Regions from separate parts of the Vallitalea guaymasensis genome, predicted to be linked through region 2. Evidence: a T-box and tRNA genes for the amino acid it is inferred to sense, from the RefSeq annotation. Region 2 holds a T-box; the other holds one or more tRNA genes.

Region 1 (15,457 bases), 1.3 Mb from region 2:
GTTCAACAGCCATAGCTCTAGCTATACCTATTCTTTGTCTTTGACCACCTGAGAATTCATGAGGATAACGGTCAGCATGTTGTTCATTGAGTCCAACTATATTTAACATTTCTACAATTTTTTGGTGTCTCTCTTCTTTGTTTTTAGCTAATTTATGAATATCTATACCTTCAGCAATAATGTCCTCAACCTTCATACGTGGGTTAAGACATGCCATTGGGTCTTGGAAAATCATTTGCATGTTTCTATTAACATTGGCAACTACTTTTTTAGGAACCTTACCGTCAATTCTGTCACCTTCCATGAAAATCTTTCCACTTGTTGGATTATATAATCTAATCATAGTTCTACCTGTTGTAGACTTACCTGATCCAGATTCTCCAACTAATCCAAATGTTTCACCTTTATAGATCTTAAATGAAATATCATCAACAGCTTTAACAACACTTTTTCTACCAAGCTTAAAATACTGTTTTAAATTTTGTAATTCAACTAATACTTCCTTTTCACTCATTTAGCTATTCACCTCTTTCAAACGCTCTCTACGTTTAATAATAACATCTGGTGGTGTTACTTCAGGGGCGTTCTCATGTAACAGCCAAGTAGCAGCTTTATGAGTTTTTGATATTTCAAACATTGGTGGCTGTTCTTCAAAATCTACATCCATAGCAAATTTATTTCTTATTGCAAATGCATCACCTACAGGTGGCTTAATCAAGTTAGGAGGTGTACCTGGTATAGCATATAATTCACCTTCTGTTTCAAGATCAGGCATTGAACCTATTAACCCCCATGTATATGGATGTCTTGGATCATAGAATACTTCATCACTTGTTCCGACCTCAACCATTTTACCAGCATACATAACTGCAACACGATCAGCGACATTTGCTACTACACCTAAATCGTGAGTTATGAATATAACTGAAGCACCAATCTTTTGTTGTAGATCTTTAACTAAATCTAAAATCTGAGCTTGAATAGTAACATCAAGTGCAGTAGTAGGTTCATCTGCTATTAGGATAGTAGGCTCACAAGCTAATGCAATAGCTATAACTATTCTCTGTCTCATTCCACCTGAAAATTGATGAGGGTATTGTTTCATTCTAGATCTTGGCTCTGGAATTCCTACCATATCAATTAATTTTACAGCTTTTTCAAAAGCTTCTTTCTTAGAAACTTTTTGGTGAAGTCTTATAACTTCCATAATTTGTTTACCAATTGTCATGGTTGGATCCAAAGATGTCATTGGATCTTGAAAAATCATAGCCATTTTATTCCCTCTTACAGAATGGAGCTGTGCCTCTTTCATTTTAGTAACATCATGACCTTCAAATAAGATATGACCATTTTTATAGTATCCATTATCTGCTAATAATCCCATTACACCTTTAACTGTTACTGATTTACCTGAGCCCGATTCTCCTACTATGGCTAATGTTTCACCTTTGAATAAGTCAAAAGAGATTCCTCTTACAGCCTGCACATCCCCAGCATGAGTTCTGAAAGAGATTTCTAAATCTTTGACTTCTAATATTTTTTCTTTATTCATCTTCTTTCTCCCTTCTATCTCATACGTGGATCTAGTGCATCTCTTAATCCGTTAGCTAATAAATTAATAGCTAACATTAATATTGACATTACTGTTGCTGGTATCAACAGCATACTTGGTATTGTTTTGAAAGAGTGATATCCCTCATTAACTAATATACCAAGTGATGACATTGGTATAGGTAATCCTAACCCAATAAATGTTAAAAATGCCTCATAGAATATAGCTCCAGGAATAGAAAATGTAGCCATAACTAATATTTGACCTATAATATTAGGGAAAAGATGTTTTCTCATTAATCTTCTCTTAGATGCTCCTAAAGTTCTAGATGCTAATATAAATTCTTGTTCTCTTAATTTTAGAATTTGAGATCTTACAACCCTTGCAACACCAATCCAACCAGTTAAACTCATTGCTAATATAAGTATTATTAATCTGATTGTGGTTGTTCCTTGATGACCGGGCAAAATACCATCAATAAAATCTCCTATCGTACCACTTATACTCAAAAATATAATCATTAAAACTAAGCTAGGAATACTACCTAATATTTCGGTAATACGCATCATGATTGTATCCACTTTAGTTCCACCATAAAATCCAGCTATAGTTCCATATAAAATACCTAATGTAAAATCAACTATCAATGAAGCTAATGCTATAATTAATGATACCCTAACACCAATCCATAATCTAGTCCATTGGTCTAGAGCCAATTTATCAGTTCCAAACCAAAAGTATAGATTCTTAATGCCTTGGATAGCATAGAAATCAGCATTTATCTTAAGCATTTCAACACCATATTCATCAATTGTTGAACTTAATAATTTAAAGGTACCAGGTTTATATCTTGAATATTCGCTTATTAAGTCTTCGTAAGGTAACTCAAGTACTTCGTCTGTGGATACTACCTTGATCTTAGCTGTAATAACCCCTTCATCATTTTCATATATTTTTTCAAAATTAATATTGAAAGGATGGTACGGAATATTTAATTTCTCTATTAATTTTTTACGATTCATGGGTTTTTTTAATTCATCAAATTCATCAGTCTTAGGTAATTCACCTACAATTAAATCAAAAGTAGCCACAACGATATTAGAATGACCATCAAATATACCTAATTTTTCTAAGCCAGGAATTCTAGGAGGTACATAAGATATATCCTTTTTGGAAATCTCTTCCCCTTTCTCATTAAGAAGTATTGGGGCAGAATCATATTCAAATACTGTTCCATCTGTATTTTTTTGATTTATAGGGCTTATAGGACCAAAAATTGCAAGTATAATCAATATTATTATTGAATAGAATCCTATCATAGCGCCTTTATTCTTTTTAATTCTTCTTCTAGCATCTTTCCAAAATGAAACACTTTCAGTATTCATTTTATCTACATTAGTAAAATCATGTTCAGCTAACTTAAATTTCTCTTTTGATAATGCCATCCTATACTCCACCTCCTTTTAGTCTGATTCTTGGATCTATAACACCATATAATAAATCGACTATCAGAATTACTGTTACTAATAAAAAGCTATATACTAAGTTAACACCTAATATTAAAAAATAATCATTAGTAAAAGATGCATTTACCATTAATTTCCCTAATCCAGGAACACCAAAGAATTGTTCTACAACAACTGAACCAGTCAATATACTAACAGCCATAGGTCCTAAAATAGTTACTACTGGTATTAAAGCATTTCTAAGCGCATGTCTGAATATTACTTTTGGTTTACTTAAGCCTTTTGCTCGAGCAAGTAGTATGTAATCGCTGCTTAAAACTTCTACTAATTCAGAACGCATATATCTCATTGTTGACGAGATAACAAATAAGCCTAATGAAAACGCTGGTAATATAGATGAATAGATTGAATCCCAAAAAGATACATTACGCATAACATCTACTGGTTTATATATATATGGAAACCATCCTAATTTTGCACATAGAAAATATTGTAAAAATGCTGCCATTACAAAACTTGGAATCGATACCCCTATAACAGCTAAAATTGTAACTAAATTATCCCAAATGGAGTTCTTATATATTGCAGCAATAGAACCAAGAAAAATCCCAACAATAACACCAAAAATTAGAGCTATTGTTCCAATTTTTACAGTATGAGGTAATTTCATAGTTATTAATTTTAGAACTGGCTGGTCTTGCAATTTAAATGAATTTCCTAAATCACGTTCAAATACTACTTGTTTTAAATATCTAAAATATTGTACATACGCTGGATCATCAAGCCCATATTTTTCCTTCATAAGTTGTTGTTGAACTTCCGTTATCTTAGGATTATCAAATGGGGTACCAGGCATAAGTCTTAATAAAAAGAAATTTATCGTTAATACAATAAATAAAGTTAAGACTATTAAAGCGATTCTTTCAATGACATAGCGAATCATAATTAACCTCCAATCAATTAATACTTTAACGAACTAAAATAATATATAACACAAATTTTGGCAGGATCACCTGCCAAAATTTTATAATATATTTAGTTAATTATAGTGTCTTATTCTGCTATTTTAACCCATTTATAAATATAGTCTGCACCAAATTTTTGTAATACTAAATCTTTAATTTTAGGATTTCTAAGACCTAAACCACTACGTTGATAGATTGGAATAATTACTTGTTCATCTTCAAGTAATATTTTTTCTAATTCTACCAATTTTTCAAAACGATCTTTTGTTTTAGAAGGAGCAGTTAACTCACCAGATCTACATGCATCAATACCTTCATCATAAGTTGGATTAGAATATTTACCTCTGTTATATTCTCCTCCAGTAATCCACATGTCCATGAAAGTCATTGGGTCTGGATAGTCAGGACCCCATCCTCCCCAGTTCATAGAGAAGTCACCTTCTGTAGTTCTTCTAAGCTTCTCTGAGAATGGAAGTACTAGTAATTCTACTGTTGTATTTGGTAAATTCTTTTCTATTTCATCTTTGATATGTGTTCCTACTTGTTTACTTTCATCACCATCAAAGATAATACATTCAATATTTACTTTGTCAACTTTAAGTTCATCTAAAACTTGTGTCCATATTTCTTTTGCTTTTTCTGGATTATATTTATTATATCCTTCTCCGCCACCATATAAATCTTCTGCTACTTGACGGAAATCTTTACCATCATGTTCTTTACTAGATACAAAATCTTTTGGAACAAAGAAATCTGCTGGTAATGAACCATTTTTGAATATAACGTCTGTAATATATGTTTTATCAAAAGCCATATTTAATGCTTTTCTTGCTCTAACATCTCTTAATACTTTTTTAGTTGGAGTTAATGCACCATTGTTAACATTAACTTCTGCATAGAATATAACTGTTTCTGGAAGTTCAACTGCATCTGGTCTATTACCATATCTTTCAACATTCTCACCAGATAATGTTGTAGTATCTAGTTCACCATCTAAATACATTTGAACTCGTGTATCGTTATTAATTCCTTCAATTACACGGAAATCCAATGCATCTAATTCAACATTAGCAACATCCCAATATATAGGATTTTTTTCTAAGTAATGTCTTTCAGATGTTTTCCACTCTTTGAAAATGAATGCTCCATTATATAAAAGAGCGTCTACTGATTTACCATATTTTTCTTTTCCAGTTTCATTATAATATTTTTCGCTTGCTGGGAAGAATGAAGCGAAACACATTAAGTCAATGAAATATGGAACTGGATTAGATAATTCAACTTTTAGAGTATAATCATCTTCAGCTGTTACAGCTAAGTTTTTAGCTAATTCAGCAAGCTCAGCTTTTGCTTCATCTAAAGAACCATAGTTTTCTTCAAAGAATTTCTTTTCTTCTGCTAATTTTGCTTCTAATTCTTTCTTAGCTTCATCAAATTGCTCTTGAGCAGTTGCGTTTTCAGTATCTTTATAAGCATCAACTTTAAGAGCTTTTAAATTCTTTTCTTCTCTTTCAAAGTTAACTATTTTATTTTGTAGCAAGAAAGCTTCTTTACCGTTCTTGATTGAAGCTGTCGCAAGCATATTAGCATATTGACATGCTTCTGCTGGATCTAATAACTTTTTCCAAGCGAATACAAAATCGTTTGCAGTTACTTCTCCATAAGGTTCTCCATTTATATCAGCCCATTGAACACCTTTACGTAAATGGAAAGTATATGTAAGTCCATCTTCTGAAACATCATATGATTCAGCCATTTCTGGTTTAGCTGTACCATCAGTACCTAATACATATAGACCACTAATTACATTTCCTAATACTTGAAAAGATACAGTATCAGTTGCTTGCCATGTAATTAATGATGGAATGTTAGAAGTTGAAATCAAATTAAGTACTTTTTTATCTTCTGAAGTATCTTTGTCTCCATCTTGATCTTTATCTTGATCTCCATTGTCAGTTACTGTCTTATCGTCGTCACTTGGCGTCGTTTTATCCTTATCTTTGTTGCCACATGCTGCTAGTGAAAATGTCATTGTCAACACTAGTAGTAAAGCTAATAATTTCTTCATAAAAATCCTCCTTTAAAATTGTTGTTATCCCACCCTAGATATTATTTTTTTATGTATCCTTTTAGTCGGGTTTTGATAATTTTGCGTTACTCTGTGACCAGTAAAACAAGATTATACTTAAATAATTATATATCATATTTTATCCTTTGTAAAGGTTTTGATAATAGGTTAATATGCTAATACTTTGCCATATCATAGCGTTTTTGCATTAAATTACATGCGATATTTTGTAGGTTTATAGCTATTTTTGTTCTTTCTAAAATAATAATAAATTATAATATCGAATCGTGTATGCTGAATAATGATGAAATTAAAATCTATGTATGTTGAAAATAAATATATTATGATATAATATTTATATTCTTATTGAGTAACATAAATAACATATAAATAGAAATTATAAGTTTAATCAACGGAGGACTATTATGAAAAAAAATGTTAAAAAAATTATTATTTATATATTGATTGCTATTATTGCCAGCTTATTACTTGCCGTTTTTGATAAAAGATTAACAACCCATTCAATAACTCTATTTCATATTTTTTTAGAGAAACTATTTTTGGTTAATCTACTTATCTTTATTATTACCGGAATCGTATTCATTGATGATCAAGGCACTTTCAATGTTTTTAAATACTCTACTAAACATTATAGAGCATCCGTTTCAAAAAAATACAAATATCGTCTACAGCAAGAATACGCATTAAAATCTAAACAGGAAATAAAAGAGTTTTTAAAAGAAAAATATCTCTACGCACCAAAGAAGCATAGTTCAACCACTACATTTTTCTATTGCAGTATTATAATGTTGATAATCTATATACTATTTATAGGCTTATAGCATGTAATAAATTATAAATGCACAAAAACTATTATATATCTTAATAATTGATAGAATACCATTTTAAATAGAAAGGATCAGATTAGCTTCATGGAAATAGAAAAAAAGTATCTCATTAACCTACCCTTAGACAAAATAACAAAATACCCACATATTAATATAGAACAAGGTTACATCTGTACCAATCCTGTCATCAGAATTAGAAAAACTGATGAATCTTACTATGTAACCTATAAATCCTCTGGTTTAATGATAAGACAAGAATTTGAAGATAAAATCTCAATGGAGCAATATAATACTTTAAAATCCAAAGTAGATCATAATATAATAAGTAAAAAAAGATATTATATTCCTCTTGATAAATCATTGACTGTAGAACTTGACATTTTTAATGATAAATTAGAAGGATTAATCATGGCAGAAGTGGAATTTGATAGCGAAGAGTCAGCAAACAGTTTTATCCCGCCTAGTTGGTTTGTGAAAGAAGTAACATTTGATACTAGATTTCATAATAGTAACTTATGCAAAGAAGAAAACATTCGTTTTTTGGATACTCAATTATAATCATATTTAATTAATGAAGAAAAATTTTATACTCATGTTCATTGCATATATATTTATATTAATATGATATATATGCATACAAGCAAAAAGCACTTGGATACCAAGTGCTTTTATCAATGCGGATGAAGGGAGTCGAACCCCCACGCCGTTAGGCGCTAGATCCTAAGTCTAGTGCGTCTGCCAATTCCGCCACATCCGCGCATTGTGTAAATTACCTATACAATAATATAACAATTATTTAATTATGTCAAGTAATTTTTTTATTTTTTTCTTACTTTTTTTGTAAGCCATGAGCCACCTGGGATTCGAACCCAGGACACCTGGATTAAGAGTCCAGTGCTCTAGCCAACTGAGCTAGTAGCCCAAAACTGGGTAGGCAGGATTCGAACCTACGCATACTAGAGTCAAAGTCTAGTGCCTTACCGCTTGGCGACTACCCATTAATATTATAGGGTGAGTAATGGGATTCGAACCCACGGCCTCAAGAGCCACAATCTTGCGCTCTAACCAACTGAGCTATACCCACCATATATTTAGCAACTTATATTTAATTGCCTAGCGTGCCTGCAGGGATTCGAACCCCGGACACGTGGCTTAGAAGGCCACTGCTCTATCCTACTGAGCTACAGGCACATCACAAGTTCAATGCCTTGTCTGTAATCATTTCTAATTACAAAGCGGGTGATGGGAATCGAACCCACGTATCCAGCTTGGAAGGCTGGTGTTCTACCATTGAACTACACCCGCATAAGGTATCGGGGTGACAGGATTCGAACCTGCGGCCTCTTGAACCCAAATCAAGCGCTCTAGCCAAGCTGAGCCACACCCCGTTGCTTATGATATTTGCTGTCCTTTTTCGAACGCAAGAGTTATTATACACACGCTTCAAACAAATGTCAATAGTTTTTTTGTTTTTTTTCCATTTTTTTTATTGTAATATGGAATTTACCGTTATTTTCTATCTCTAATATACCGAAACTACAACCTTTACCATCTCTTGGCAATGAAATACTGCCAGGATTAATAATTGTAATATCATCTATATTCTCTACTAATGATACATGTGTATGTCCAAATAGCACAAGATCTACCTTTTTCTGTTTAGCAGCCTTTAATATAGTATCATACTCCCATTTAACATCATAGTAATGTCCATGAGTAATAAATATTTTCAAGCCATAAAAATCAAGTATTTTTTCTCTAGGTGCATAAGAATTAAAATCACAATTACCAGGCACAAAATCTATAGGTACATTAGAAATTATCTCTAGTTCTTCAACATCTCTCTCATAATCACCCAAATGAATTATTCTATCTATATCTTTTGTATCTTTAATTACTTTTATTACATTTCTCAAATTTCCATGTGTATCACTAATTACAAGTATCTTCATATATTCTCTCCGTTTTATGACTCTAACTATTTCTTCATATTAAATACAACTACTTACAGCCGTTTCTATGGCTTTCCATCTTAGCCTTCATACTTCTTAAAGCCTTACCCCTATGACTTATCTTGTTTTTTGATTCATTATCCATTTCAGCTGTTGTACATGAATATTCTGGTACATAAAAAATAGGATCATAACCAAATCCATTACTCCCTCTCTCTTCATGGATAATAATCCCTTCTACAGTACCTCTAGTAGTTAAAACTTCACCATCAGGAAATACCGCGGCAATAGCACACACAAACCTTGCAGTCCTATCTTTCTCCTCTACACCTTCCAACTTATCAATAATCATCTTATTCTTAATCCTATAAGAAGTATCCTCTCCACCAAATCTAGCAGAATAAATACCAGGAGCCTTATCAAGATAATCTACCTCAAGTCCCGAATCATCAGCCATAACAATACAATCAGCAATCTTCATAACTTCTTTAGCCTTGATAATTGCATTCTCCAAGAAAGTAGAACCATCCTCAACTATATCTATATCTATTCCTGCATCCTCCATAGATATAACCTCATAATTAGTATCCTCCATAATCATATTTATCTCTTTTATCTTTCCCCTATTCTTAGTAGCAAAAATAATCTTTTCCTTCATCAACACGTCTCCTCTTATCTTCAGTAATAATCTATTAAATCACCAGTAAAATCTAATTAATAATATTATAGAATATATCTATTCTACCACCGTAGCCACTAGAGCTGTGTAATAGTTGATTTTTACGCAGACCGTCTGCTCCTCAAGGTAAGGCAAGTAAAAATCAACTATTACACACTCCTCTACCCACACGTTAGCCAACTAATAATTAATCCTCCAATACCTCTTTTTGCAACTTAATAAGCTCCTCTACTCCTTTTTCACCCAAATCCAATAACTTATTCAACTGTTCCCTAGTAAAAGGAGATTCTTCACCTGTACCCTGCACTTCAATAAATTCTCCTTTATCAGTTATAACAACATTCATATCAACTTTCGCATGACTGTCCTCTGCATAACATAAATCCAATAATTCCTCATCATCAACTATTCCAACGCTGATAGCAGCCACATAAGAAGAAATAGGCATCTTATCTATCAGTCCATCATTCAAAAGCTTTTTACAGGCTAACACTAGCGCTACAAAAGCACCTGTTATAGAAGCAGTCCTTGTCCCACCATCAGCTTGAATAACATCACAATCCAAAGTTATTGTTCTTTCTCCAAGAGCCTTATAATCTACTACAGACCTAAGCGCTCTACCAATCAATCTCTGAATCTCTACTGAACGGTTATTCTTTTTTAATCTGCTGATATCTCTGGTATTTCTATCAAGAGTAGCTCTAGGCAACATAGAATACTCAGCAGTCACCCAACCTTCTCCCGAATCCTTTTTAAAAGGAGGAACTCTATCTTCTACCGAAGCATTACATATTACTTTTGTTTCTCCCATTTCTATTAATACTGAACCCTCAGGATATTTAATAAAATCCTTTGTAATCTTAACTTCTCTAAGCTCATCCTTTTGTCTTCCATCAATTCTGCTCAATTGTATTCATCCTTTCTTCCCATTCATCTCTTGTATATTCTTTTATACTTGTTCCTTCATTAAGAACTTCTCGGTCACCCTCTATAAAAAGTGAAAATTCTTCTATATCATTAATAGAAAAGACTGTTGCTAGAATCTGATCCACCATAGAGATTTCCCTAGCAGTACCACCATAATTAAGTATATCTTCTGATACCTCAATTTCTAGCGAACCATTAATAAACAAAATATTAGTGATTTTCACTTCCTCTGGTATAAATGAATAATGACCTTCATTATTGTCAAACAAGTATTGTAATGTATATCTTATGTTTTCTTCTACATTTTTATTATTTTTTAAATCAATTTCCTCACTAGTCAATATTCCTTCATCTTGTTTTTCAAATTCATAATAAAATATATTACTCTTCATAGAAACCGTATTAATAACCAAACCCATAGTTATCAATGATACTACAAAAGCATTTATAACACTATACATAATCTTCCCCCTCTTATTTGTAAATATTTGGTAATTATATTTTATACCTAATTAGTGAAAGCTACAACAGTGTTTTTTTGTAATATTGTGGATCTTATTGTAAGTAGAATATATTTGTAGGGAACAATCATGTAATTGTTCCCTAGATAAATGTCTATCTTCCAGTTGGATATTTTTTGAAAGCTTCTAGTATTGCTTTGTATATTGCATTAGCTGTATTCTTCTTAAAAGTTTCACTTTTCAATTTTGCAACATCAGTAGGATTGGATAAGAAGGCTACTTCTATTAAAACAGCAGGCATATCAGTATTTCTAAGTACAAATAGATTACCTGATTTGATACCTCTATCTTTCGTTCCTACCGCACTTACAATTGCTTTTTGGAATATTTCTGCAAGTTTTATTGATGTCATACCCGGCTTACTTGATGGTGCTAAATAATATACTTCTGTTCCATGAGCACTTGAAGTATACCAGTTGTTATGTACACTAATGAAAAAGTCTGCGTCTACATCATTAGCTAAATCAGTCCTATCACCTAATGTAGGGTATGAATCATCAAGTCTTGTATAATATACTTTGATATCTTTTTCTTTGTCTAGATATTCTTTTAAGTATAAGACAATATCAAAGTTTAGCTCTTTTTCCACTAATCCATTATCTGATGCACCAGGGTCTTTTCCTCCATGTCCTGGGTCTATCACTATAACCTTGGAATATAATTCTTTTGGCTTGAATGCTTTAATATATATATTATCTTTATCCTCAGTTATTCTATAGTCATATACGCTATTCTCATCAATAGTTAATACTGTATTACCTTTATCATTTGTAATATCAACTGAGTTAATAATACCGTCATTAATTCTTATTGTACCGCTACCAAATAACTCTCTATAATCACCAGGTAACTGAATTATGTATTTTCTATTTGTGTAGTCATCTGTACATTTAATATTTGATAAATTAATTTCTTTACCATCCTTTTGAAGTACTATAGTAGGATTGTCATAATTAATATATTTTATATTATCATAAGATGGTTCAATTAGCTGAATAATAGTAGCGGAGCCACTTTCTTCTGATATTGTATAATCTGCTTGTCCATCTGTCTCGATTACAATTCTAGTTGTTGTCTCATCAAATTGCGCAGTCCTGATTTCTTTTACATATTGCCCTTCTGCTGTTGAAGATCTAGTACTAAGAAGAGATTCTGTATTAGGTAAATCAAAAACTATTCTATCAGGATTACTTAATCTGAATGGTTTTACATCAGGAGCTTTAACTCCTAAAATCTTAATATAGTCACCTTTGTCATTTTGCCCAAGGTGTATACCATAGATTGAATTATTTTGAACTTCAATATTTATTTTTTTCCTATCTTCTGATAGATAAACATTGAATTTATATCCTTCACCTTTTAAATCAAATACGATTCTTGTTATCGTATCTGCAAATTGACTGGAGCGAACTCCTGTTATTATAGGATTATCATCAAATGTCTTTTCATATTTGTCCATATCCCATTTTGAATTATCTACATCAATGATTAATCTGTTTTTCCAATAAGATTTCTTAACATCTGTAATGGGGCTTGACGCTTCTATAACAAATTTTTTATTAACTTTGTCACTTTCATACTCTATAGATTTGACCTTTGTAGTTGGGCATAATTTTCTGGCGATAGTTGTTTCTGTATATCTATCATTTATTTTTGATAGCACATCATCGTCAACCATCCATACTACAGGATTATTTTTCAACGCAGTTGGTAATTCATTCTTAGCTCCACCAGATTCCAAACTATCTAATAATTCATCTTCATTATCGTTATCATTATTTGAGTTCTGGTCTTCACTAGACTCAGAATCTTCACCTGTTTCATTATCCTTATTATCCTCTACATCAGTTTGGTCATTTTCTGACTGATCATTTTCTGACTGGTCATCTTCCCCTGATTGTTCATCTGTATCATCTTGACCTTGTTGGTTACTTTTTTTGGTCATTTCAGCACTATATTCTTTTCCATTCCAGTTAACTTCATATCCAAAAGTCTCTACAATGAATCTAATAGGTACCATGGTTTTCCATTTCTTAGTATTTACATTTTGTATCAGCTTGGCTGGTACATCCAACATAACCTCTTTATTATTAACTATGGCTTTCTTTTCGTTAATTTTAAGTACAATAAACTTATCTTCATAAGATATGTAAGCTTCTTGCTTTGGTCCGTTCCAATCTACTTTAGCTCCTATTTGTTCCGATTCACATACTTCCCTTACTGGTACTAATGTTCTTCCTACTTTCTCACCGTTTACATCTTCTGTTATTACGATAGCAGGCATTTCCCCAGTTTCAATAACTTTTCCATCAACTACAAGTTTTACAAATCTATTTTTATACTTATAAATTTGTCCATCATATTTAATAAAAAATTTTCCGTTATTAGTGGTTTCTGCACTTGCATTAACTGAAAATAGATTTAACATTATCGTAATTGTTAATACAGTTGTGATGATTTTCCGTATCATGACTCTCCCCCTTGTTTTTTGCTTATTAACTTCCCATCATTTAGTAAATATCTAAGTTCTACAAAATTATAACAAAAAAAACTATATTAAAAAAGATACTATTGCATTATGTAATACAATCGTAATATTTTGGGTTTTTATGTAATATTTTCGTAATAACCCTGTTATTGTAAATATGCATCTTGGGAATATAAATAAACATAACAAATAAGCTTACTACTATCTTTACATAGATAATAAACTCGACAAATTGCTTTCCATTATTTTTTTATCTACTAATTTCCTGGGAAATATGTCATAACTTAGAATATGATATCACTTAAATATTCGATTTATGTATGGTAACAAGTAATTAACTGTAAAACCAATAAGTATACCCGTAATAATACCAGAAACAGCTAGAATAGGGAAATACGCTGCTGCTACATTAATGCTTTCAGTAGTTATAGCTACCACTATGAGTTGTCCGATATTATGAGATACCGCTCCAATAATGCTTATACCAGCAATACTTACTTTATCTTTACTATAATGTATAAGTAAAAACATCACTATCAAGCTAAGTATACCTCCTGATAAGCTATACCATATTGTTATAAATGAACCCGTAAAAAAACTATTTAAAGTCACCCTTAGAACTACTAATAGAAAAGCTTCTTTGAAACACAAAAAATATAGACTTGTCAAAGTAATAATATTAGCCAACCCTAATTTTACTCCTGGAAAAGGCACTACTGGTACAAATGTTCTCTCAAGATATCCTAATACCAAAGCAAAAGCTATTAACATAGAAATGAATACCATTTTCTGCACTTTACTAAGATTTTTGATTTTACTCTGATATAGCATCTAATCCATCCTCCACATCTCCAACAATTTCCACATAAACCTTATGAGGAAGGCAAACAATGGTACTACCAACTTTATTAATAAAACCCGTTCTGACACAGACATGATCTGGGCAATTAGCTTCAAGCATCTCCACACCATTATCATGCACCTTTATAATATTATAACTATCTTCTCTTTCAATCTTAATCTCTTTCTCATCACTCAACTGAACTCGTTCATACAATTCCCCTTCAACTTTTATCTCCACATACAACTTATTTACATCCATCTTACTGATTCTATATTGATTAAAAAGATAAAATACTCCAGCTACTATTAGTACTCCAATAATAATTTTCACGTCATTTCTCTTCATTAATAATGTTCCTTTCAGTTTTAATAATAATATATATAATTCTATAATTATTAATTACTATATCAAGTATAAATATATTAATTTATTGTATCATATTAGCATATATCAATCAAAACAAACTCTTCTTAGTTTCTTCATTTCTTATAAAGAATATCTATCATAGCCATTAATGATGCTTTTTAGAAGAAAAAGTGTTTTGTGTTTTCATTGAAGGGGACTATAAGCAAAATAGTATATGTATATGTGGAGTAGTGAGGCAGGACGCCGAACCCAGCAGTTTACTCAGGACGAGTAATTCGCTGGCGTAACATATACATATACTATTTTGCAAAAGCCACGTCAGAACAAAACACTTTTTCTGACTTACATACACTATAACCAAAAAAAGCCATATAACAAGGTAATTTAAATTCATTACCACATTATATAGCCTCTAATATACTTCCAACTTTTAAATATACTATATTAACCGTCTAACATATATTTAACAAACATTCTATAAGTTAAATCTATTATTACAAGCTATTAATAAAACCAACTATATCATCATAAACTACCGAATTATTAGTTTCATTAATTATTTCATGTCTTCCACCTTCATATAATATAACCTTCACATTATATCCCAATGATTTATATGTATCCGTAATCTTTTTAATTCCCTTTCCCATATCACCAACAGGATCATTATCACCAGAAATAAATAATATAGGTAGGTTTTTTGGCGTTTTAAGAATATTACGTTTCTTAGAAATATTTGATAGCCCTTTTAATAGATCCACATAAAATCTTGAAGTACACA
Region 2 (15,457 bases):
TACATCAATACCTGCTTTTTCTAAGATATCATATACTATTTCAATTTTATCAGCATCATTCACTAATTCTCCAAAATGGGCTTCTATCTCTTTATATTCAAGAACATTCTTCTTTTTTTTGGCCAAATCAATTAAGGCTTTCATTTTTTCCTCAAACTTACTTAAATTTCCTTCATTCGCCATAACGCAGGATCCATCCTTTCCTTGTGTTTACTAGTCTAACCATCCTTAAGAGAAATATGCAATCCTTGTAATTCTCTTTTTGCTAAAATAAGTTTTTGTAATTCACTTGTGTTATTGATAATACGGGAATTAGCATCAATATTAGCAGCTTTTATTAGTTTGACATTTTCATTTACTATTTTTTCTAATTGCAACTTATTCTCAAACAATATCTTCTTATTGAAGATTCCAGCCACTTTTTTTTGTTCTTCTAATTCCATAAACTTATTAATAATAACTGCATATTCTACTTTTTTGCTATTTTCATAGGCTTCGTAAACTTCCTTGGCAACCTTTCTATAAAACTCATCAAGAAACTCTGTCACCTTTAAATATTTTTTTACTATTTTATAGATATCATAATTATTAGCAACTAATGTTAATATACTCTTTTGTGCCAATATTATACCATCTTCTGAATTCTTGTTTTTTTGGCTATTTATTTTTTTAATTTCTTGCCTAGAAGATACAATCCCCGTATTTTTACCAGTCTCTACAACTAATTTTTCTAATAGTTGTTTTTTGGTATTATATTTTTTGGCTATTGCTTCTAGATAATTATCTCTTTCTATTTCACTATCTAATTCTAAAAGTTTTGTAGCAACTTGTTTATGAAACTTTGTTCTGTTATCCGGGTCTTCTAAATTGAATTTATTCCCTAATTCTTCAATTTCAAACATAAAGCCTGATGTAGCATTATTAATTAAATCTATAAATGCTTCACTTCCCTTATTTTTTATGAATTCATCAGGATCTTTATAATCTTTTATTCTCAGTACCCTTACTGATAACCCTTTTGATTTTAGTATTGGAATAGCTCGAAGTGCAGCTTTTATTCCAGCAGTATCACTATCATAGGATATTACAACATTATCTGTATACCTCTTAATCAATGCAGCTTGTTCAATAGTAAACGCCGTTCCCAAGGAAGCTACTACATTAGTGATACCAGCTTGATATAATGAAATAACATCCATATATCCTTCAACAATAATGATATTTTCTTTCCTGGAAGAACGAGCTAAATTAAGACCATATAGATTACGTCTTTTATCAAACAACTTTGTTTCGGGAGAATTAAGATATTTTGGATTGAAGTCACCTAATACACGACCTCCGAACCCTATAATTCTATTATGTACATCAAATATAGGAAACATAACACGATTCCAAAAACGATCAAAATATTCTCCTGGAGATTTTTTCTCTGGAATAACCAAACCTGATTCATTAAGCACTCTTTCATCATATTTTTCACTAAGATATCTATATAAATCATTTCTATAAATATTAGAATAACCTAATCCAAATTTTTTAAGTGTTTCTTCACTGATTCCTCTTTTTTGCAGGTATTCCAAAGCATGTTTACCTTTTTCGGATTTTAATTGATAGTAAAAATATCTAGCAGCTGTTTTATTAACCTCTACTAGTTGATGTTTAAAATCCATCCGTTTCTTAACTTCATCAGAAACTTCCACTGTTGGTAAAGTAATATGAACTCTATCAGCTAAAAATTTTACAGCTTCTACAAATGAAAAATTCTCATATTCCATGACAAATGTATAAACATTGCCTCCAACGCCGCAGCCAAAACAATAATACATCTGTTTATCACTGCTAACAGAAAATGATGGAGTCTTTTCATTATGAAACGGACATAACCCAAAAAAGGTACTACCCTTTTTATTTAATTGTACATACGATGATATGACATCTACAATATCATTTTGTATTCTTATTTCTTCAATTAATTCTTCTGGATAATACATATAGAATTAAAACTCCATTTCCTTAATTGTAATATCTTATTAATATTGTATTGTATTTTGCACACCCTATTATTTTTCGACATACTTTTTAAGATTCCTTTAATTAATTTTATTTTTGTTAAAAATGTTTAATTATTTGCAAATTTTTATTGAATCATTGACAAACTACACAAAGCTACATTTCTTTCCAAGAAGCAGGTATAAATAACTTTGAGAAGATGTTAATAGAATATCTATCCGTCATTCCAGCTATATAATCACATACAACTCTTTCAATAGGTTCATTATTAATATCAATCATATCTTGATACTCCATAGGTAACAGTTCCTTATTGATTATAAAATATTCATATAACTGTCTTAACATATTATGGGCTTTCAATTCATGCTCTTTTGCTTTTGAACCCACGTATACATTTTCAAACATAAATTTTCGTAGACTGTTCATTGACTTTTCCATGTCTTTACTCATAATAATATCATTTTTGTTCATACTATTTTTCACAATATCATGTATCATATTATTGATTCTAGCTCTAGACGTTGCTCCTAGAACCTTAGTATATTCTGATGGCAGATCCTTTTCAGATAGAATTCTAGCTCTTATAGCATCATCAATATCATGATTTATATACGCTATCTTATCTGACAACCTTACTACCTTGCCTTCTAGAGTACTTGGCTTCCCTACTGTTGGATGATTAATTATTCCATCCCTTACTTCCCATGTTAGATTGAGTCCTTTACCTTTGCGTTCTAATTTCTCTACAACTCTGATACTCTGTTCATTGTGTTTAAACCCATAGATACACACTTTGTTCAAGGCAAATTCTCCAGCATGTCCAAAAGGTGTATGACCAAGATCATGTCCCAATGCAATTGCTTCTGTGAGATCTTCATTAAGTCTAAGTGCCCTTGCTATAGTCCTTGAGATTTGGGCTACTTCCAAAGTATGGGTCAATCTGGTTCTATAATGATCTCCCTCTGGGGATATAAAAACTTGAGTTTTATGTTTTAACCTTCTGAATGCTTTTGAATGTATTATTCTATCTCTATCTCTTTGAAATTCCGTTCTAATATCACATGGTTCTTCTTTTATTTCTCTCCCTCGAGTATTTTTACTCTTCATTGCGTATTTATCTAAAATAATGTCTTCCCGCTTTTCTTGTTCAATTCTTAGACAATCTATATAAAACGCCCCCTTCTTTTGTATAACGTATATTATAATTAAGTCTCTAAAAAATCATTATAATTATTATATACTGCATTTTTTATTAAAATCCTCTTATTTATGTGTTTTTTCTTTTTGGTACAATTTTGTAGCACATACAGCAAATTAGGCTGTCTCATAATATCTTTTATGCCAATATCCAAAAGATAAACATAAAATGCATATTATGAAACAGCCTATTTTTATAACATTGTTCTCTTTTTATATAAACATACTTCCGATTTGATATACAATCATTGCCACTATCCAAGCTACTACCAATTGATATACAAACGAGAATATTGTCCATTTCCAGCTATTGGTTTCCTTCTTTATTACACCTAATGTAGCAACACATGGTGTATACAACAATGAGAAAACCATAAATGAATATGCACTAAGACTAGTAAAACCAGCTGCTATCAACTTAGTTGACATCTGCAACATGTTACCATCAGAGGCTACATCTCCTAGCCCATAAATAACCGTCATAGTACTCACAACAATCTCTTTGCCCATTATTCCTGCAATCAATGATAAAGCCCCTTGCCAATTACCAAATCCCAAAGGTTTGAACACTGGTGCAATAACTTGTCCAATAGACGCTCCCATACTTGTTGTTATATCCGTCTTTCCTGATAAATTGAATTCTAGTAAAAACCATATTACTATGGACGCAACAAATATTATTGTTCCAGCCTTAATTATATATCCTTTTACCTTTTCCCATACAAATATGAGAATAGTACCTGGCGAAGGTTTCTTATAAGCTGGCAGTTCTAATATTAATGGAGCAGTTTCTCCTTTTGATAGGGTTTTCTTGAATATTAAAGCAATCAATACCGCTACTACTACACCAAGTAAATATAATGAAAATGCAATTAATATTTCATTTCCTGGGAAAAATATATTCGAAAATAATATATAAATGGGTAATCTTGCACTACAAGACATAAAAGGTGTTATCAGTATAGTTGTCAATCTATCTCTTTCATCTTCTAGCGTCCTAGCTGTCATAATTGCAGGAACTGAACATCCAAAACCAAGAATCATTGGTATGAATGCCTTTCCACTAAGTCCTAATTTTCTCATGAATTTATCCATTATTAAGGCAACTCTTGACATATATCCACTATCCTCTAATATGGATATGGCTAAAAACAGACAAGCAATGTTAGGAAGGAAGATAAGTATTCCCCCTACTCCTCCTATAATACCATCAACTATTAGTGATATTAACCAGTCTGCTGCATCTATGGATGTCAATAAACTCGTAATCACGTTACTAAAGCCTTGGAATCCTATATTAAGCAATTCAGCTAAAAAGTTTCCTACTTTAAATGTGAAAGCGAACACAAGTAACATCATAGAAATGAAAATAGGAAGTCCCGCCCATTTATTAGTAACAATTTTATCAACTCTATCAGAAAATGTCTCATCTTCTTCATAAGGGTTAGTCAAAATATTATTAATGAAATCAGTAATATAATCATATTTCCTTTTTGCAATCTCTTCTTCATAATTAAATTCATTCTTTATATTTAGCTTATTGCATATTTCCCTGTCATCCTCAACAACTTTCAATCCATACCATCTTACAGTATTATGGTCAATGTCTTGTCCTGATAGTTTTTTCTCTACTTTATCTATATCTTCTTCAATCTTATTACCATAATCTAATTTAATTGGTTCATAATCTTTTTTATTACCAGCTGTATGGATAATCATTTTCAATAAATCATCTAGACCTGTCTTTTTAGTAGCTACAACTTCTACAACAGGTACATTCAGCTGTTTAGATAATTTGGAGATATCAATTATAAATCCCCTGTTTCTAGCAACATCCATCATATTAAGAGCTATGATAACTGGCTTACCAAGTTCTATCAATTGAAGAGTTAAATATAGATTTCTCTCTAGATTAGAGGCATCAACAATATTTATAACTACATCTGGATCATTTTCCAATATATATTCTCTTGTAAGGATTTCTTCCATTGTATAAGGAGATATGCTATATATCCCAGGTAAATCAACAAGTGTTATCTTATTGTCATCATATGTAATTGTTCCTTCTTTTTTTTCTACAGTAACTCCAGGCCAATTTCCTACTTTGTGCTTAGCCCCTGTATATGCGTTAAACAATGTAGTTTTCCCACAGTTAGGATTTCCTACAAAAGCAACTCTTATATTACCATTCATTGTCATATCCCTTTCTGTAAACATACAAAAAGACACTTATAAAAGTATCTTTATAGACTATCAAGTTATCTTTCACTAACTCATTTTATGGTAAGCTTTGCTTTATGATTCAATAATTCTAACAGGCATTACCAACAGCTTTTATATCATAAGCTTCATGTTCACTAGGTTGAACATGTATCTTTTCTGCAACTGTTTTACCAATTACAACTCTTGAACCTCTAATATTAAGAATAAAAGAACCGCCTGTATTATTAGATAGAACCTTTATTCTAGTTCCTTTAGTCAATCCCATGTCTTGTAGACGTTTTTTCATTCTTTGTTCTTGCACAATATCATTTACAATAAACATTTGTTTATTCTCAGCCTTATCTAATGTCATATAATCAACTCCATCTAGTGATAATGATTATCACTTGTATCAATTATATCTTACATATACTCAAAAGTCAATATAAATAATAAATAGATATCTACCAAAAATCTAGAACAAAACTGCTAGAAAAGAAATAATAAAACCTAATAATCCTCCTAGTAAAGTTATGGCATTGAGCTCTTTTCTGGCAATGGATAATATGATATCTTCCAGCATTTTGATATCAAACATGTTAAGCTGCTTTTCTATGATAGAACTTAATTTTACATCTTTTATCAGTTTAGTCATGTGCTTATTAACAAATGAATTATATTTGTCAAGAATAAAAGTATCTATGGCCTTCTTATCTTCATCTGTAACCTTAATATTAGTCAATATAACTCTATTAAACATGGTATCTACAATGTTTTCAATACTTTCAATAATGTCTTTGTCTCTCAGCATTTCTTCATAATTGTCATTAACCATATGGTTGATTTTATCTTCTAGACTATCATTTACCAAGTTATTAATGAATGAGTATAGATCAGTATCTTTCAAGTCAATAGCACTGGTAATATCTAATTTCGAAAGATTTTTTGGTATGTAATAAGCTAACCATGCAATCAAACTCTCTCTTTTATCATTAGATAAAATCTCTTTTAAAGGTCTATTAGTTACTTCATCTATTTTTTCTATTACAAATGTATATATTTCATCTTTTACTTCTTGTTCTTGCAGTTTTTCTTTTGATTTTTCCGCTATGGTTTGATAAATGCTCTCTCCATTAACAAACATAGCACCTAAAGCTCCAACTTTTTCTTTTATAGTTGCATCAATCAGACCTACTACTCTTTCTTTCAACTTTTCATTTTCAAATATTTTCAAGTCACTTGTTAATGTATCAATATAATCAATGAAGAATTTTTTTACATTATTAATCATCTCTTCATCAATTATCTCATTGATAGTGGCCTCTTCCTTGATTATGCCAGATAAGAAATCAGTTAACATTACCCTGGTCTTTTGATTGTATAAGAAATCTTCATATTTATGATTAAGCTCTTCTTCACTTACTATATCTGTCAATTTCACTTTTTTTAGACTTGTACTTACTTTTTCACTTATTGCCTTTTGCAATTGTTCTTTGGTGCTTTTATCTTGTATAAGTTCATATAATCTTCTAACCAAGATATCCTTCAACTTATCAATTACTGGTTTATTATCATTAGATGATAGTAATTGTTCTAAATCAATATTTCCTTCTTGATTATATAAGTTATGGTTTACTAAACTAAGCACATGATTTTTTGTTGAATCTTCTAGTAGTTCGTTTACAATAATTTTATCTGTCAATAAATAATCTTGAATAACCTCACCAATGGATTTAGCTACTCTTTCTCTCTCTTTTGGTATTAATCCTGGTGTAAAGGGCAGTCTGATACCCATGACCCTTTTTTCAGTGTAAGGTCTAAACAACATCTTGATTGCAAGCCAATTAGTAGAATACCCTATTCCTGCACCTATAATAGGGGCAACTATTAATTTCATATCCATAGAAACACACCTTCATTCTTAATTCTATAATATAACAAAAAACCGTCAGTCAAACTGACGGCTTTTTAACGGAATATAGATTCCTATTTATTAATTATTTAAAGCAGCTTGAGCCGCAGCTAAACGAGCGATAGGTACTCTAAATGGTGAACAAGATACATAGTTTAATCCTACTTTATGACAGAATTCAATTGAAGCAGGGTCTCCACCATGTTCTCCACAGATTCCTAATTTAATATCAGGTCTTGTAGCTTTACCTTTTTCAGCTGCCATCTTAACTAATTGACCAACGCCAGTTTGATCTAATCTAGCAAATGGATCTGATTCAAATACTCCCTTATTGTAGTAATCTTCTAAGAAAGCACCAGCATCATCACGAGAGAATCCAAATGTCATTTGAGTTAAGTCATTTGTACCAAATGAGAAGAATTCAGCTTCTTTTGCAATTGCATCAGCAGTTAATGCAGCACGTGGAATTTCAATCATAGTACCAACTTTGTATTCCATCTCAACACCAGCTTCAGCTATTGCAGCGTCAACAGCTTTAACTACTACATCTTTAACATATGCTAATTCTTTGATTTCTCCAACTAATGGAATCATAATTTCAGGAACGATATCGTATCCTTGTTCTTTCTTAACTTCGATTGCTGCTTCAATAATAGCTGTTGCTTGCATTTCAGCTATTTCTGGATATGTTACAGCTAAACGACAACCTCTATGACCAAGCATTGGGTTGAATTCATGTAATGAATCAACAGTAGCTTTTAATTCTTCAAAAGTGATACCCATATCTTTTGCTAAAGCAACGATATCTTCTTCATCATGAGGTAAGAACTCATGTAGTGGTGGGTCAAGAAGACGTACAGTCATTGGCATTCCTTTTAATGCTTCGTACATACCTTTGAAGTCACCTTTTTGAATTGGTAATAATTCGCTAAGAGCAGCTTTTCTTTCTTCTACTTCTTTAGCAACAATCATTTTTCTCATTTTTGCAATTCTATCTTCTTCAAAGAACATATGCTCTGTACGGCAAAGTCCGATACCTTCAGCACCAAACTCAACAGCTTTCCTAGCATCTCTTGGAGTATCAGCATTAGTTCTTACTTTTAATGTTCTAATTTCGTCAGCCCAAGACATGAACTTCTCGAAATCACCTGAAATTTCAGGATCAACTGTTTTAATATCTGCAATGTAAATATTTCCTGTTGAACCGTCTAATGAGATATAATCTCCTTCTTTAACAGTTTGTCCAGCAACAGTAAATACTTTGTTTTCTTCATCAATAGCAATGTCTCCACAACCAGATACACAACAAGTACCCATTCCACGAGCTACAACGGCTGCGTGTGATGTCATACCTCCACGTACTGTTAAGATACCTTCTGAAGCGTACATACCTTCGATATCTTCTGGTGAAGTCTCTAATCTAACTAATATAACTCTTTCGTTTCTCTTAGCAGCTTCAGCAGCATCTTCTGCAGTAAAGTATACCTTACCAGCAGCAGCTCCTGGAGATGCAGGTAAACCTTTAGCTACTACAGTTCCAGCTTTTAATGCAGCAACGTCAAAGTTAGGGTGAAGTAATTGATCAAGTTGTTTTGGCTCAACTTTCATTAAAGCTTCTTTTGAAGTTAATAATCCTTCTTCTACTAGATCAACAGCTATTTTTAATGCAGCAGCTGCTGTTCTTTTACCATTACGTGTTTGTAAGAAATATAATTTACCTTTTTCAATAGTAAACTCCATATCTTGCATATCTTTGTAGTGGTTCTCTAAGTTAGAAGCGATTTCCATGAATTGTTTGTATACTTCTGGCATATCCTCTTCAAGTCTTGTTATAGGTTCTGGAGTTCTAATACCAGCAACAACGTCTTCACCTTGTGCATTTAATAAGTATTCTCCATAAATTCCTTTTTCACCAGTTGCAGGGTTTCTTGTGAAAGCAACACCTGTTCCTGAACTTTCACCCATGTTACCAAATACCATTGTTTGAACATTAACAGCTGTTCCCCAGTTACCTGGAATATCATTCATTCTTCTGTAGATGATAGCACGTTCGTTGTTCCATGAACCGAATACTGCTTCTACAGCTGCCATTAATTGCTCTTTTGGATTTTGTGGGAAATCATCACCTAATTGTTCTTTATATAAATTTTTGAAAGCAGCGATTACGTCTTTTAAGTCATCAGCTGTTAAATCTAAGTCACTTGCGTATCCTTTTGCTTCTTTGATATCGTCTAATACTCTTTCGAATTTTGATTTTGGAAGACCTTTAACAACGTCTGAGAACATTTGAATAAATCTTCTATAAGAATCGTATGCGAATCTTGCATTTTCTGTAGCTTTTGCGAATCCTTCAACAGATACATCATTAAGTCCTAAGTTAAGAACTGTATCCATCATACCAGGCATAGATACTCTAGCACCTGAACGAACAGATACTAATAATGGTTGACTATTATCACCAAATTTTTTATCATTAATTTCTTCAACTTTCACTAAAGCTTCTTCGATTTGTTGTTTAATTTCATCAGAAATACTTTCACCATTATCATAATAATTAATACAAGCTTCAGTTGAAACAGTAAATCCTTGAGGAATTGGTAAACCAAGCTTAGTCATTTCTGCTAAGTTAGCTCCTTTTCCACCAAGAAGGTTTTTCATTGATGCATCAGCTTCACTAAACATATAAACATATTTCTTGCTCATTAAATATACCTCCTGATAATCTTTTCTTTAATTATTTATATTAAAAACTTAAGGCTTGAACCTCTTAGTTTTTATGTCATTAGTACTTGATAAATACAAATAGTTATTAATGACCTTATAATAAATTATGACCAAATTGTATAATTCTAACAATCATTTCATCAATATATCTGTAAATTATTTATTTGACGCTATTTGCTAAAATTTTACTTATATGTCAGTCCGACATATATTATAACACAAAAACTTAAAATAAGTAGACTTTTTTTTGTTTTTTTCTACTAATATATAGATTTTAACCAATTGACTAATAAAGTAACTGTTTAATATTTTTTTTTGTGTAATTTTATGCTAAAATGTTATCCTTTGTCCTAAATAATTTAGCAGGTCATCAATTTTAACTCTTTCTTGTTCCATTGAATCTCTATTTCTAATAGTTACAGCTCCATCTTCCAAAGAATCGAAATCAAATGTTAAGCAATAAGGTGTTCCTATTTCGTCTTGTCTACGGTATCTTTTACCAATACTACCTCTGTCGTCGTATTCAACATTATAATGTTTACCTAACATAGCATATATCTTTTCAGCTTCTTCAGATAGTTTTTTTGATAATGGAAGAACAGCAATTTGTACTGGAGCTATCGCTGGATGGAAACGTAGTACTTTCCTTACATCACCATTCTCTAACTCTTCTTCATCATATGCCTCACATAAGAATGCAAGTGTTACTCTATCTGCACCTAGTGAAGGTTCAATACAATATGGAATATATTTTTCTTTTTTCATATCATCAAAATATGTTAAATCAGCACCTGACGTTTCTTGATGTTTTCTTAAGTCAAAATCTGTTCTATCAGCAATACCCCATAATTCACCCCAACCGAATGGGAAAAGGTATTCTATATCAGATGTTGCATTACTGTAATGAGATAATTCTTCCTGGCTATGATCTCTAAGTCTCATATTTTCTTCTTTTATACCAAGAGATAGTATCCAATTGACACAATATTTTTTCCAATACTCAAACCATTCAAGGTCTGTTCCTGGCTCACAGAAAAATTCTAATTCCATTTGCTCAAATTCTCTAGTTCTGAATGTAAAGTTTCCTGGTGTAATTTCATTTCTGAAAGATTTACCTATTTGACCAATACCAAATGGAATTTTCTTTCTTGAAGTACGTTGTACATTCTTGAAGTTAACAAAGATACCTTGTGCTGTTTCTGGACGTAGATAAACAGTATTTTTTGCATCTTCTGTTACACCTTGGAAAGTTTTGAACATCAAATTGAACTGTCTGATATCTGTAAAGTTCTTCTCTCCACAAGAAGGACAGGCAATACCATTTTCTTCAATATACTCTTTCATTTTTTCATTGGACCATGAATCAACAGCATCTTCAATTTCAAGATCATTTTCTTTCATGTAGTTTTCAATTAATTGGTCAGCCCTAAATCTTTCTTTACAACTTTTACAATCCATCAATGGATCATTGAAACCGCCTACATGACCTGAAGCAACCCATACTTGTGGATTCATCAATATAGCACAATCAATACCTACGTTGTAAGGACTTTCCTTAATAAATTTTTGCCACCAAGCTTTTTTTACATTGTTCTTAAGTTCAACTCCAAGAGGACCATAATCCCATGTATTAGCTAATCCTCCATATATGTCTGATCCTGGATAAATAAAACCTCTAGCCTTTGCAAGGGCAACTACTTTTTCCATAGTCTTTTCCATATTAAACATCCTTTCATATATATATCTATATTTATATTTTTTCACAAAAAAAGACATTCTTCTATCCCAGAAAGGGACGAAAGAATACCTTCCGCGGTTCCACCCTAATTGATGTGATAATATCACATCCACTTACTTATCTGTTCAAAAGCGCCATTCATTAATTACATTCTGTTCAGCTTCCACCTTCCTGAACTCGCTATAAGAATTTATTTAATTAATTACTTCTCTTCATCATTACAGAGACCTTATGTAATTCTATATAGTAATATTTCAGTCAAAATATATCTTACAAAATTGTATATATCTGTGGAAAAGTATATCAAAACAGTCATTCTATGTCAAGGATAATTCTTCAATATCAATAATTTATTTTTTATCGTCTTTTATATCTGAAATTATCTTATTTCCACATATTTTACAATATATTGCATCATAATCATTCTTCTGACCACAGTAATAACAGTCAACAGAACTTTTTTTGCTAGATTGCCATTTAATACTTAAATAGACAGCGTAACTAACTATTAATAGCAACAACGCCCATAAAACCCATTTGCTTATTCCTGTTGAAGGCTTATATAATACATAATAAGTGCCATAGTCTTTAAAATAAATGGTGTCTTTCTTTATGATTTCACCTTGCTTGCTAGCATATATTATATCTCCATTAACTTTTATTTTAGAATTATTACAGTCTAGTCTGATTAGACTATATTTTTTATTATCTTCTAGTTGTTCTTCTGTTATCTCTTCACCACTTAATACATTATATAATATATCCTTATCTTCAAATTGGTCATAATCGATATTATTATCATCTAGATAATCTTGTAGAGAATCATGAAAAATATTTGTTTCAAGAACTCTATCCAGATCATCTAAATCATCAAAACCAAAAGTAATTCTTATATTGTCTCCATACAATTCTATGTTCTTGATCTTAACATCTATCTCTTTATGTTTCTTTAATTTGTTCTCTACAAAATTTTTATATTTTTGCTTATCATAATTTTTATCATTTTTCTTGATGAATGTAACTTCTACATTATCATCATTTATTTCATAAAGGAATTCACCAGCAATAAAATCTATTTTCTTAGATGTGCATCCAGACAAAAAAATACAGATAAAAATACTAAATATGCATATAAAATATTTTAATACTTTCATAATAATTCTCCTTAAAATAATTTTTTATCATACTATAATTTCAATAAAAAATCTAAAGACTTAAATTTATGGTTAAGGTGATATTCAATATATTTTTTCATTATTAAAGTCAATTCGTATTTGATGGTTTCATTAACCTGAAAACTAAATAATTTTTCAACGGATGTAGCGAGAATATATCTCATAGTATAAATAGTACTGTTATTTATTCTAATCACATATTTTTGTTCATCAGAGCAATTTTTGCAAACAATTCCTCCTAACTTGATGCTAAAAGAATACTTATCATACTGTTTACCACAGTTGACGCAGTTTATTACATTAGGGGTATAACCTATATAACTCATGGCTTTCAATTCAAATATTCTCATTGTCAGATCATAATCAATGACTTTCCTAACTAATATCTGCAAAGTTTTCAACATAAGTTTCATAAGTGGTTTGTTAGGTACATTCTCTTGAGTAATGAATGTTGCAAACTCCAATACATATAGCCCATAAGCTAATAAATCAATATCTTTACGTATACCATGAAAAGATTCTATTATTTGTATTTGCTTAACATTATAGGATGAGGATTTTCCTTTATATAATATGTATTCTCCATAACAAAATAATTGAGAACCAGCAAGAAACATACTATTTGTTTTTCTAGCACCTCTGGCAAAAACTGTTATCTTACCTTTGTCTTTGGTAATAATAACTATGCGTTTATCATTTTCTCCTATAGGCATTTCACTTACAACAATGCCTTTTGTCTTTATCTCATTCATTTTATAACTCCTATAATACATCTATTTATTCTATGATATTATAACACTCCATCTGTATCAAGTAAATTACTATAAAGTTGATGCCATAAAAGAGTTTAATAAAATATGACTATATTATAATATATTTTCCAATATGTTACAACTCCAAGACTTGAATATCCATATCTTTATTCCAAAGGTGCATTAAACAATTTAGGGTTATCCCCTTCTAATTGAGATAACCCTAATATTGAAAACTATTCTGTTTTTATAGCTTCAAGAGCACTTAATTTCATTGCTTTACGAGCAGGTAGATACCCTGATACCAGCCCAATAAAAGCAGTAAATACTAGAGCCAATAACGAAAGCCATATAGGAATTATAGAAATTGATGTTTTAGTTTGTTCCATACTCATATCTCCCATAAATGACCCTGCTCCACCTGCAATAACATTTACTATGGATGAAATACCAAAACTGAGTATTACACCTAATATACCTCCTAATAATCCAATTGAAGCTGATTCAAATAAAAATAATCTCTTGATGTCCCGTATAGAAGAACCTATGACCTTCATGACACCAATCTCTTTTCTTCGTTCATAGATTGCCATAACCATAGTATTGGTAATACCTATAGCAGCAACCAATAAAGAGATTCCACCGATACCTCCGAAAACCAGATTAATAATTTGTGTCATTTTCTTGGTCTCTCTTAACATATCTGCATCACTATCAGCTCTAAAACCATATTTTTGGATTTCTTTCTGTATTCTTTCCAGATTCTTTCTGTCAGGAACGTGTACCATAACTTCAGTATACCCATTCTTGCTAGGCTTCTTACCTCCATACTCACTATAACCAGTCATCTTATCATATTTATCTTTTAGATTTTGTAGTTGACTTAATTCCATATACATATATGCTGATTTTTGATAATTAGTTGTAGCTAATATACCTACTGGCTTAATTAATATTGGTTTAATAGTGTTTTCGTTATCACCTGTGTTCTCTGAACCAAATGACATGTAGATTCTATTAACAAGAGGATTAAATTTTGGTTCCTTCATCTTTCCTGTTTCTTCATCATACATCTCTTCAAAAGGATCATAATAATTGTTAGTGGCATTAGCCTTAACAAATCCATATAGAGTCATTTTTCCAAATAACACACCTGCCCTATCATCCTCTGTCAGGACACTACCTTTTTTCATCTTTCCTAGCCCATATTTCTCCATGAATTCTAGAGTCATACCTTTGATTGATGTTTGGGCTGTCAATCTTTTTGATGTTATCATAGTAACACTATAATTAATAACCGGTGAAACCGCATCAACACCTTCTATATTCTTTAAATATTGAATATCCTTGTCTGTAACACTAGTCTTCTTCTTTTTTGCACCAATAGTATTGGTTTTGCTTTTATCAGCAGGAGATACAGTAATAATATTCATATCGCCCATTTGATTAAAAGATTTATCCATTTGTTTTTGCATACCAATACCAATAGAAATCATTACTACTATTGAAATAGTCCCTATGATAATACCTAATGTAGTTAAAAATGTCCTAAGTTTTCTACGAAATAAATTTTTTAGCCCCATGGATATTAGATCTATATTATTCATCATCTTTCATATCCTTTTTCTTTTTAATCACTCTTAATATGATTATAAGAACAATAAGTAAAACACTGATTACACCAACTATCATTATGATATTCATATTACTTTTAGGGGCATTGATTTCATTTTCTATATTTATT

Evidence for each region. A T-box is a leader RNA that pairs with one kind of tRNA and senses whether it is charged. The one in region 2 lies ahead of HYG85_RS00785 (glycine--tRNA ligase), so its partner is inferred to be a tRNA-Gly.
Region 1: it encodes a tRNA-Gly, which carries the amino acid that the T-box ahead of HYG85_RS00785 (glycine--tRNA ligase) is inferred to sense. The anticodon was not compared.

The regions. Positions count from the first base shown of each region.
Region 1 is NZ_CP058561.1:1,461,484-1,476,940, forward strand. Features, by position in the region: gene HYG85_RS06675 (ABC transporter ATP-binding protein) at 1-514, opposite strand, end outside; gene HYG85_RS06680 (ABC transporter ATP-binding protein) at 515-1,552, opposite strand; gene HYG85_RS06685 (ABC transporter permease) at 1,567-2,997, opposite strand; gene HYG85_RS06690 (ABC transporter permease) at 2,999-3,961, opposite strand; gene HYG85_RS06695 (peptide ABC transporter substrate-binding protein) at 4,072-6,051, opposite strand; gene HYG85_RS06700 (DUF3899 domain-containing protein) at 6,477-6,893, shown strand; gene HYG85_RS06705 (CYTH domain-containing protein) at 6,984-7,457, shown strand; tRNA gene HYG85_RS06710 (tRNA-Leu) at 7,575-7,656, opposite strand; tRNA gene HYG85_RS06715 (tRNA-Lys) at 7,748-7,821, opposite strand; tRNA gene HYG85_RS06720 (tRNA-Gln) at 7,826-7,897, opposite strand; tRNA gene HYG85_RS06725 (tRNA-His) at 7,910-7,983, opposite strand; tRNA gene HYG85_RS06730 (tRNA-Arg) at 8,017-8,090, opposite strand; tRNA gene HYG85_RS06735 (tRNA-Gly) at 8,134-8,204, opposite strand; tRNA gene HYG85_RS06740 (tRNA-Pro) at 8,213-8,287, opposite strand; gene HYG85_RS06745 (metallophosphoesterase family protein) at 8,354-8,851, opposite strand; gene HYG85_RS06750 (XTP/dITP diphosphatase) at 8,901-9,509, opposite strand; gene rph (ribonuclease PH) at 9,718-10,437, opposite strand; gene HYG85_RS06760 (GerMN domain-containing protein) at 10,424-10,918, opposite strand; gene HYG85_RS06765 (N-acetylmuramoyl-L-alanine amidase) at 11,073-13,448, opposite strand; gene HYG85_RS06770 (Gx transporter family protein) at 13,764-14,297, opposite strand; gene HYG85_RS06775 (NusG domain II-containing protein) at 14,281-14,655, opposite strand; gene HYG85_RS06780 (alpha/beta hydrolase) at 15,171-15,457, opposite strand, start outside.
Region 2 is NZ_CP058561.1:165,782-181,238, forward strand. Features, by position in the region: gene rpoD (RNA polymerase sigma factor RpoD) at 1-183, opposite strand, end outside; gene dnaG (DNA primase) at 219-1,991, opposite strand; gene HYG85_RS00760 (deoxyguanosinetriphosphate triphosphohydrolase) at 2,167-3,180, opposite strand; gene feoB (ferrous iron transport protein B) at 3,424-5,427, opposite strand; gene HYG85_RS00770 (FeoA family protein) at 5,522-5,785, opposite strand; gene HYG85_RS00775 (DUF445 family protein) at 5,888-7,315, opposite strand; gene ppdK (pyruvate, phosphate dikinase) at 7,406-10,027, opposite strand; gene HYG85_RS00785 (glycine--tRNA ligase) at 10,379-11,767, opposite strand; T-box leader at 11,837-12,014, opposite strand; gene HYG85_RS00790 (hypothetical protein) at 12,137-12,940, opposite strand; gene recO (DNA repair protein RecO) at 12,973-13,713, opposite strand; gene HYG85_RS00800 (ABC transporter permease) at 13,950-15,323, opposite strand; gene HYG85_RS00805 (COG1361 S-layer family protein) at 15,313-15,457, opposite strand, start outside.